3 regions of the Solibacillus sp. FSL K6-1554 genome follow, and region 1 is predicted to be linked to each of the others. Evidence: predicted binding sites of a transcription regulator. Region 1 holds the regulator's gene; each other region holds the start of a gene.
The links. Region 1 encodes CtsR, which represses protease genes until heat stress. Its sites were predicted from a motif close to ATGGTCAATAAAGGTCAAACA; they were not measured.

Region 1 (3,286 bases):
TGGAATGAAGCGATATACCACTTGGATTGAAGTCCGATTTTGACATGGACATGCGCAATCGTTTGTCGCTCCTCTATATATTGTGAATCGATATTACAGTTGAACATCGCTTCTAAATGCTTCGTTAATGTACCTTTTAGCCGATCCATTCGAGCTGAACTCCCAATAACATCTACGAGTTCCGGACTTAAACTGATTGCACCGTAAAACTTTTCCACCATATCCGGGACAACCTGTTGTGCAAAAGGTTCTAACTGTTTAATAACAGCTAAATCCTCTTTCGTTAATTTTAGCAACTGAAGCTGTTTATGTAAGTTAGGATAGTTTGAAACATCCAAATTTACTTGCTGTGCATAATTAGCTATATCAAAATATGGCTTGTTTGAAACTTTTGTCGCTCTTGAAAACAGAATACCCATGTTCTTCCTCGTTTCGTGTATTTATAGAATAATACTATCTTACTGCTTATATCGGATAATATCAGAATTATTCTATAAGGATAAAAAATTTACAGTAATTTGTATATGAGGTAATATAATAACTAATTAAAATGGATGCAGTAAATAGTGAAAGGCGTTGTATTAATGAAGTTTCATAAAGGGCGTTTGAAATTTGTTATACCATTGTCACTTGGGGTGGCGATCGCATCGTATATTATGCTTGTAAACAATTATGCAGAAGTAGGCGGCCGCGACCGGATATTAATAGTTATTGGAGCAACCATCTTAACGGCGATTATTTCCTACTTCTTATTTCCGCAAGAAGGGGACAACCCGAAAGATAGAGGCCCATATTGACCAATTACAGACATCACCGGAAATCTCGAAATAAAAATTCGGGATTTTTTGCCCTCTCTATGAAACTTTTACGAATATTATCCGTAAATAAGCTAATAAACTAAAGTGAGGTTGATAACAAATGGAATCTAAATGGTCGAAAATCATCATTCATGCCAGTGCATTCTTTGCGCCGTTCTTAGTACCGATTCTGTTTTTCTTAATAAGTTCTGAAGATGAAGTAAAGCGTACAGCGATTCAAGCATTGCTTTTCCAAATCGTATTCGGTATCTTCATAGCGATTGCAGGTGTCCTTTCAGTTATATTAATTGGTTTACCATTCCTGTTGGTATTTTTAGCCATCTTCTGGATTGCACCGATCATCGGTATTGTTAAAGCATTGTCTGATCAGCACTGGAATTATCCAATCGTCGGACGCTGGGTATAATTTATCCTCGTCTTGGCAAAGTTTATAAAAGCGGTAAGGTTTGTTTAAAAAACACCTTACCGCTTTTTTACATAAATAGGGATTTATTAATGTGAAAATAGGGAAACCTAAAACAAGAGTGATTAGTTGCATTTCGAAAAATAAATATTGTATATTTAAGTCAAAGATAGTCAAAGTCAGTTGATGAGAGGTGAGAGACAGCATGAGGAATATATCTGACATAATTGAAGGGTATTTGAAGGAAGTTATTGAATTAGAGGGACAGGGACATATTGAAATAAAGCGAAATGAATTAGCAAAGCAATTTGCCTGTGCTCCTTCCCAAATCAATTACGTTATCAATACGCGTTTCACGACCGAGCATGGCTACTATGTAGAGAGTAAGCGGGGTGGTGGCGGTTATATTCGGATTTTGCGTGTAACAATCCACTCTAAGAAAAATTTACTGGACGAAATGGAAACACAAATAGGTAACGCCATAGCCCAAACTAATGCTGAGCGTATTATTTTCCGTTTATTGGAAGAGGATATCGTTACAGAGCGAGAAGCAAGCATTATGAAGGCCGCTTTAGATCGTGTCACATTACAGGTAGCTTTACCACTGCGTGATCAGCTAAGAGCGCGGATTATGCACGCAATGCTACAAACGATTTCTTTTGAAAAGTAGAGGTGGATTATTATGATATGTGAGCATTGTAAACAGCGTCATGCCAATGTTACCGTTACTCAAGTTCACAATGGTCAAAAAGTCGAGCGTCACTACTGTGAAGTATGTGCAACTCAATTTCATCCATTTCAATTTGACGTAAATGAAGAGCCTGCATCACTTCAGCAGCTTATTTCAAATTGGTTTAATTTCGTACCTGTGAATGCAAAGAAAGAAAGCACGACAACAAATACTGCCAGCCCAAAATCCTGCCCATCCTGTGGGTTTACGTACCGACAGTTTTTAAAGCAAGGCAAATTTGGATGCGGTCAATGTTACGAAACATTTAGTGAGCAATTACCACAGCTACTTGAACGTCTGCAGGCAGGTACTCAGCATGTAGGATATGTGGAAGAAGGACCTTCAAAAGAAAAAGTGGAACAACAAATCCAAGAGCTCCGTTCATCACTGCAGCAAGCAATTGAGGAAGAGCGTTTTGAAGATGCAGCTTCCATACGTGATGAAGTTAGGGAATTGGAAAGTAAAATAAAACAGGAAGGTGAGGGGAACGCATGAACATCGAGCATTTTTTAACGAATGCCAGTCCCAGCTGGATGCAGCACGAAAGCGATTCAGATATCGTCATTAGCACGCGCATTCGGCTTGCTCGTAATATTGCCAATACTCGATTTCCGATTAGTTTTACAGAACAGGAAGCACAAATGATCGAAGAAAAAATGATGCAGTCATTATTATCTTTAGATGACAATCCGTATCAGTTTTCTTATTTCCAAATAAAAGATATGCCCGTTTTACAACGCCAAATTTTAGTGGAGAAGCATTTGATCAGTCCGAATTTGGCACGAAGAAAAAAAATTGGATCATTTTTTTTAACAAAAGATGAATCCATTAGCATATTAGTAAATGAAGAGGATCATATTCGTATACAGAGTCTTACGCAAGGAATGAATTTAAAAGAAGCATTTGATAAGGCTCGTAATATTGACCGCTACTTAAGTAAGTCAATTAATTACGCATATGAAGACCGCTATGGTTATTTGACAAGTTGCCCAACAAATGTCGGAACAGGGCTTCGAGCATCTGTCATGCTCCATTTACCTGCACTCACAATGATGAAACAGATGAATCCATTAATTCAGATGATGACACGATTAGGAATGGTTGTGCGGGGTATATATGGGGAAGGCAGTGAAAATTTAGGCAATATTTATCAAATCTCGAACCAGATTACATTAGGTAAATCAGAAGAAACAATTTTACAGGAGCTTCAGGATGTTGTCGAGCAAGTTATCAAAAAGGAAGAGCTTGCACGCAAAAATTTATTGATGCGTGCCCCCTCCGCGTTGGAAGACCGTTTAAGCCGTTCCCTCGGTACGTTAAAGTACGCAAAAATTT
Region 2 (3,286 bases), 3.2 Mb from region 1:
TCAGCAAAGAAATCTTTTTCTCGTCCGTCAATAAAGTGCCGTCTAAATCTAATACAATTAAATGTTCGTTCATAAGAGTAAGCCTCCTTTAGCCTGGGTATAATTGTAACGTGCAAATTTAGTATTCGTCAAAGTTTTGAAACATTGACCAATTTTTGCTAATGTAAACAAAGAGGTGAGAAATTTGATAGTTAATAAAGAACAATGGAAGTCCATTCCATTACTGCATGTATATGATGAAACGATGGATGAGCAAACACCAGTCGTGATTTTTCTCCATGGTTTTTTAAGCGCAAAGGAACATAATTTACATTATGCTTATCAGTTTGTGCAGCAAGGTATACGCGTTATACTTCCGGATGCATTATTGCATGGTGAGCGCTCGAATCAATTGACGGAAGACCAGATGAACTTTAACTTCTGGAAAATTGTATTAAAGTCAGTGGAAGAAGTACATACTATTTATGAAGAATTGAAGCTGAAAAACTTAGCTGGGAGCAAAGTTGGTATTGCCGGAACTTCAATGGGCGGAATCGTTACATCAGGATGTTTAGCGATCTATCCTTGGATCGAAACGGCAGGTATTTGCATGGGAACGACAAGTTATACGAAACTGGCTCTTCATCAAGTAGAGGAATTAAAGCAAAAAGGCGTAACATTCCCATTGTCTGAAGAACAGCAAACAGGCTTGCTTCAAATGCTGCAAAAATTCGATATGGAGCAGCATGAGGATCTATGGGCAAACAAACCGATTATTTTCTGGCATGGTGAGCGCGATACGGTCGTTCCTTATCATATGAGCCGAGATTATGTTGAACAACTAGAAAAAGAAAAAAAAGCAGAACATATTACTTATTTGGCAGAACAAAAAGCAGGCCATGCCGTATCGAGAAATGGGATTTTGCAAGTCACGCAATTTATGGCGCAATGTTTGGCATAAACCATACGTTCTGCTATGATTAACAATAACACCAAGGCGAAAGGGGAAATTTAAAAATGGCAATTGATCACGATATGAAAGAAAGTATGTTAGGTGCATTGGAAAACGTAATTGACCCTGAGTTAGGCATTGATATTGTTAACTTAGGTTTAGTATATGAAGTGGATTTAACAGACGAGGGTTTAGCAATTGTTACAATGACATTAACATCAATGGGCTGTCCGCTTGCTCCGGTAATTGTTGACCAAGTAACAACTGCACTAAGTGAATTACCGGAAGTAAAAGAAGTAAAAGTTGACATCGTTTGGCAACCGGCATGGTCTAAAGACAATATGTCCCGTTATGCAAAAATGGCATTAGGTATTCGTTAATAAAAGTAAATAAATCATTTGAAATTCGGTCATTTTGCATATAGGCAAAGTGATCGATTTTTTTTTTACGAACATATATGCGAAGGAATCTGGGTGTAATTATTTGTTGTTTGACCAATTTTGACTTATAATTAAATTAATCAAAAAAGGTCAAACTAAATGAAAGGGTGCACTGTATGCAATTTAATCAAACTCAAGATAATCGTCCGCCATTAGAACAATTTGGACGTAATTTAATTGAACAAGTAAAAAAAGGTAAGATGGATCCGGTTATCGGACGAGATGAAGAAATCCGAAATGTCATTCGTATTCTGTCACGTAAAACAAAAAACAATCCGGTTCTCATCGGTGAACCAGGTGTTGGTAAAACAGCGATCGTCGAAGGATTGGCACAGCGTATTGTGAGACGGGATGTACCTGAAGGATTGAAAGATGCGGAGCTTTATGAACTGGATATGAGTGCGCTCATTGCCGGTGCATCGTATCGCGGACAGTTTGAAGAGCGACTGAAATCTGTATTAAAACAAGTAAAAGAATCAGAAGGACGTATCATTTTATTCATCGATGAGATTCATACAATTGTCGGTGCAGGGAAAACGGACGGAGCAATGGATGCAGGAAATATGCTGAAACCAATGCTTGCACGCGGTGAACTGCATTGTATTGGAGCAACAACATTGGACGAGTACCGCATGTATATCGAAAAAGATCCTGCCTTGGAACGCCGCTTTCAGCAAGTAATGGTGCGGGAACCTTCTATTGAAGATACGGTATCCATTTTACGCGGTATAAAAGATCGATTTGAAGAACATCATCGTGGCGTACGCATTCATGACCGCGCAATTATTGCAGCGGCCCAGCTGGCAAACCGCTATATTACAGACCGCTTTTTACCGGATAAGGCGATTGATCTCGTTGATGAGGCATGTGCAATGATCCGTATTGAAATCGATTCAATGCCACAGGAACTGGATCAGTTAACGCGCCGTCTTACACAGCTTAAAATCGAGCAGCAGGCTTTGAAAAAAGAAAAAGATGACGCGAGCAAAAAGCGTCTTGAAATAATTACTGATGAAATTGATACATTGGAAACTTCGATTAAATCGATGAAAGAACAGTGGGAGCTTGAAAAAAACGGCTTGCAAATCGTGCGCGATAAAAAAGATGAACTGAAAAAAATGGAGGCCGAACGCGATGACTTATTTATTTCAGGCAATAATTTAGCGCGGGCAAGTGAGCTCCAATACAGTAAAATTCCACAGCTTGAAAAGGAAATTACCGAGCTGGAACAGCAGCTGAAACAGTCGGAAGGTAACCGCATGCTGCGTGAAGAAGTGACGGAAGAGGAAATTGCTAAAATCATTTCACGCTGGACAGGTATTCCGGTAACGAAGCTTGTTGAAGGTGAACGCGAAAAGCTGCTCCGTTTAAAAGATACGCTGCATGAACGGGTAGTCGGTCAGGACGATGCGGTAACTTATGTAACAGAAGCAGTATGGCGTGCACGTTCAGGTATTAAAGATCCGAATAAACCGATCGGAAGCTTCCTGTTCCTAGGGCCGACTGGTGTCGGAAAAACCGAATTGGCAAAAGCATTGGCCGCACAATTATTCGATTCAGAAGATCATTTCATCCGTATTGATATGAGCGAGTATATGGAGAAACATTCTGTGTCGCGACTCGTAGGAGCACCTCCAGGCTATATTGGCTATGAAGAAGGCGGTCAGCTGACAGAAGCGGTACGCCGCAACCCGTATTCAGTTGTACTCTTGGATGAAATCGAGAAGGCGCATCCGGATGTCGCGAATATCTTACTGCAAGTGCTCGATGATGGCCGCATTACAGATAGCCAAGGGCGGATCGTCAACTTTATGAATACCGTCATTATTTTGACATCGAATATCGGCTCGCAGTTTTTACTGGAAGGATCAGAAGAATCGGAACAGCTTGTCCAAACGGCATTACGCCAGCACTT
Region 3 (3,286 bases), 580 kb from region 1:
CTTTAATATCTTCCAGCGATGCAACTGTCGATCCTTCTTTTGTCACGATTAGTAAAGTCGCTTCATAGTAAGGATCTGTAAAGTCATATGATTCTTTACGCTCATCTGTAATTGTAATAGCCGCTGCGCCCATATCCACTTCACCAGTTGTTACTTGGCTCATCATTGAGTCCCAGCCTACATTTTTCACTTCTGTTTCAATGCCCATCTCTTCGCCGATCGCTGCTAAAATCTCTGAATCTAAGCCGACAACATTTCCTTTATCATCTAAGTATTCAAATGGTGCATATGTAGCTTCCGTACCTGCAACAATTTTCTTATATTCTTTATCCCCTGTAGATGTCGATTCGTCCGCTCCACATGCTGTTAAAATCATTGAAGCTGCAGCTAAAGGTGCTGCCCATTTAAATAGTTTTCTAGTACTCATTATGAATATCCTCCTGGATGTAGTAGTTTTTTTGTTAATAACATGTTCAATTATATTAATTCCGCAATTAATATACAACATTTAATTTTTAAAAAATTGATTATTATTGCAGTATGATGAATTATTATAACAAAATTAACGGTAAAATGGCATATAATTAAATATTTATTCATTATATTACTATTTCGTTATTGTATTTCCTCCTCCAAAAAGACTCTAATTCAATTACATATATTCCCTGTTATTTAAAATATATGTCAATTAGATAGGTAATTTTTAACTAAAATAAAAAAGACTGCACAAGAGGAACTCCCTCTTATGCAGCCTTGAATTATTATTTTTAGGTAGAGAACGAATGAAGGATAAAAAGAACCGGTACAGTGATTCTTTTTATCCTAATAAAACTTCATTCTCTATTGCAAAAAAACCTCAGATGATTTTTTGCAATTGATATTGAAACGTATATTAAAACAGTAAAATGGTGCCCCCTAAAGGACATGATAATATAGTCTATCTAACTAGTTTTGTGAAAACACAACATTTAATAATGTACTAATTTTTCACATATAATTCAAGTATAAATTGTGATTTTTAATAAAGAATTTTATTTTTTATAGGAAGAGCGTTTAAATTAGAATGGTTTAGGAAATTTATAGTGTAGCGCCAAAAATAAACTGTAGAAAAATGGAAGAGAAAGATTATTTTAACTCTATATAGATCAATAATAATCTTTAAAAAGAAAGCGCCCTCGGAGGGAATCGAACCCCCAGCCTCAGAACCGGAATCTGAAGTGTTATCCATTACACCACGAGGACATATAAATAATAATATGTGCAACTTTTTTCATTATACAGATGGAACACCTTATTTTCAACTGTAAAAATCAGAGTTTATATTTGACCATAACTGACTAATACGTGTATGATAGGTTTACAGCTGAAATATTTGTCATTTTCAGCAAAAGTAATCGAATATAAGCTTTAACAAAGGGAGGATTTTTCAATGAACTTAATTCCTACAGTTATTGAACAAACAAACCGCGGCGAGCGTGCATATGACATTTATTCACGTTTACTTAAAGACCGCATCATTTTATTAGGTAGTGGGATTGACGACAATGTTGCGAACTCAATCGTAGCACAGCTATTATTTTTAGAAGCTGAAGATCCAGATAAAGATATCTACCTATATATCAACTCACCAGGTGGCTCTATCACTTCAGGTATGGCGATCTACGATACAATGAACTTCATCAAACCTGATGTATCAACAATCTGTATCGGTATGGCTGCATCAATGGGTGCATTCCTGCTTTCTGCTGGTGCAAAAGGCAAACGTGTTTCTTTACCAAACGCAGAAGTAATGATTCACCAACCACTTGGCGGTGCACAAGGTCAAGCAACAGAAATCGAAATCGCTGCAAAACGTATTTTACACTTACGTGAAAAACTAAACCGCATCATGGCTGAAAACAGTGGCCAAGATTACGAAACGTTAGCACGCGACACAGATCGTGACAACTTCATGTCTGCAGAGCAAGCATTGGAATACGGTCTTATCGATAAAATTTATGAGCGTAACCAATTAAAATAATCGATCCATTCGAGCATACAAGATTCATCTTGTATGCTTTTTTGTATTTTAAAAAATAAGGCACAGCCGTTCATATAAACTGAACTGGCTGTGCTTTTGTCTTAATCCGCTTTTTCAATAAGTAGTTGTAATGCGTTGATTGCTTTTTCTTCGTCATGGCCGTCTGCCCATAATGTGACAACCGTGCCTTTTGCAACGGCAAGGCTCATAATGCCCATGATCGACTTCGCATTCACTTTTTTCGTATCCTTTTGTAAATAGACGTCCGCTTTATAACGATTCGCCTCTTGGACGAACAAAGCCGCCTGTCTTGCTTGTAAGCCCGATTTTAACTTTACTTCTACTTGTTTTTCAATCATCTTGAAATACTCCCTTTCACAACCGTTCATCGCTTCTATGTTTATCTTAACGAAATTGTCCGAAAAGAACAACAATTGGAAACATCTTTTATGAAATCGTTACCAATTTTTTCTATTACGCCATGACGTATGTGCTCCATATGCGCAAGTGGATTTAAATATTCTCTCCACGACGGAGCGCATCCGCGATTTCATCGATTTTGCGCAGACGATGATTGACACCTGATTTACTGACAACGCCAGTTGAAACCATTTCACCGAGCTCTTTTAATGTCACGTCCTGATATTCTACACGAAGACGTGCAATTTCCCGCAGTTTTTCCGGCAGCTGATCAAGCCCTACCGCATTATCGATATAGCGGATATTTTCCACTTGCCTCAATGCAGCGCCAATTGTTTTATTTAAGTTGGCCGTTTCACAGTTTACGATACGGTTTACACTGTTCCGCATATCTCTAATAATCCGAACATCTTCAAACTTCAGCATCGCCTGAACAGCACCGACTAAATTCATAAAATCCGAAATCTTCTCAGCTTCTTTTAAATACGTGACAAAGCCTTTTTTCCGTTCAATTGTTTTCGCATTTAGATCATAGCGGTTCATGAGCTCTGCCAACGCTTCCCCGTGCTCCTTATATAAAGAATAAATCTCCAAATGGTAGGAAGAGGTTTCCGGATTGTTTACCGAGCCTCCTGCCAAAAAGGCTCCACGTAAATAGGCACGGCGTTCATTTTCTTTCGGTATGATTGATTTGGCGATTGTATGATTAAACTCAAATGAATTTGAGACAATTTCTAAATCCGCAAGAATTTCCCGCGCACCTTCCCGTACACGGCATATATACACATTGTTCTTTTTAAGACGCATCTTCTTTCGAACAAGCAACTCTACATTATATGGATAAAG

Region 2: the regulator CtsR is predicted to act here: its motif matches at 1,448-1,468, upstream of MHB58_RS03845 (ATP-dependent Clp protease ATP-binding subunit).
Region 3: the regulator CtsR is predicted to act here: its motif matches at 1,321-1,341, upstream of clpP (ATP-dependent Clp endopeptidase proteolytic subunit ClpP).

Annotation. Positions count from the first base shown of each region.
Region 1 is NZ_JBBOSS010000001.1:3,968,138-3,971,423, reverse strand. It holds gene MHB58_RS19830 (globin-coupled sensor protein) at 1-419, opposite strand, end outside; gene MHB58_RS19825 (acyltransferase) at 585-797, shown strand; gene MHB58_RS19820 (DUF4870 domain-containing protein) at 919-1,224, shown strand; gene MHB58_RS19815 (CtsR family transcriptional regulator) at 1,427-1,891, shown strand; gene MHB58_RS19810 (UvrB/UvrC motif-containing protein) at 1,904-2,446, shown strand; gene MHB58_RS19805 (protein arginine kinase) at 2,443-3,286, shown strand, end outside.
Region 2 is NZ_JBBOSS010000001.1:813,572-816,857, forward strand. It holds gene MHB58_RS03830 (Cof-type HAD-IIB family hydrolase) at 1-73, opposite strand, end outside; gene MHB58_RS03835 (serine aminopeptidase domain-containing protein) at 176-940, shown strand; gene MHB58_RS03840 (metal-sulfur cluster assembly factor) at 1,003-1,311, shown strand; gene MHB58_RS03845 (ATP-dependent Clp protease ATP-binding subunit) at 1,488-3,286, shown strand, end outside.
Region 3 is NZ_JBBOSS010000001.1:3,387,479-3,390,764, forward strand. It holds gene MHB58_RS16850 (basic amino acid ABC transporter substrate-binding protein) at 1-427, opposite strand, end outside; tRNA gene MHB58_RS16855 (tRNA-Arg) at 1,171-1,242, opposite strand; gene clpP (ATP-dependent Clp endopeptidase proteolytic subunit ClpP) at 1,430-2,020, shown strand; gene MHB58_RS16865 (HPr family phosphocarrier protein) at 2,122-2,379, opposite strand; gene whiA (DNA-binding protein WhiA) at 2,534-3,286, opposite strand, start outside.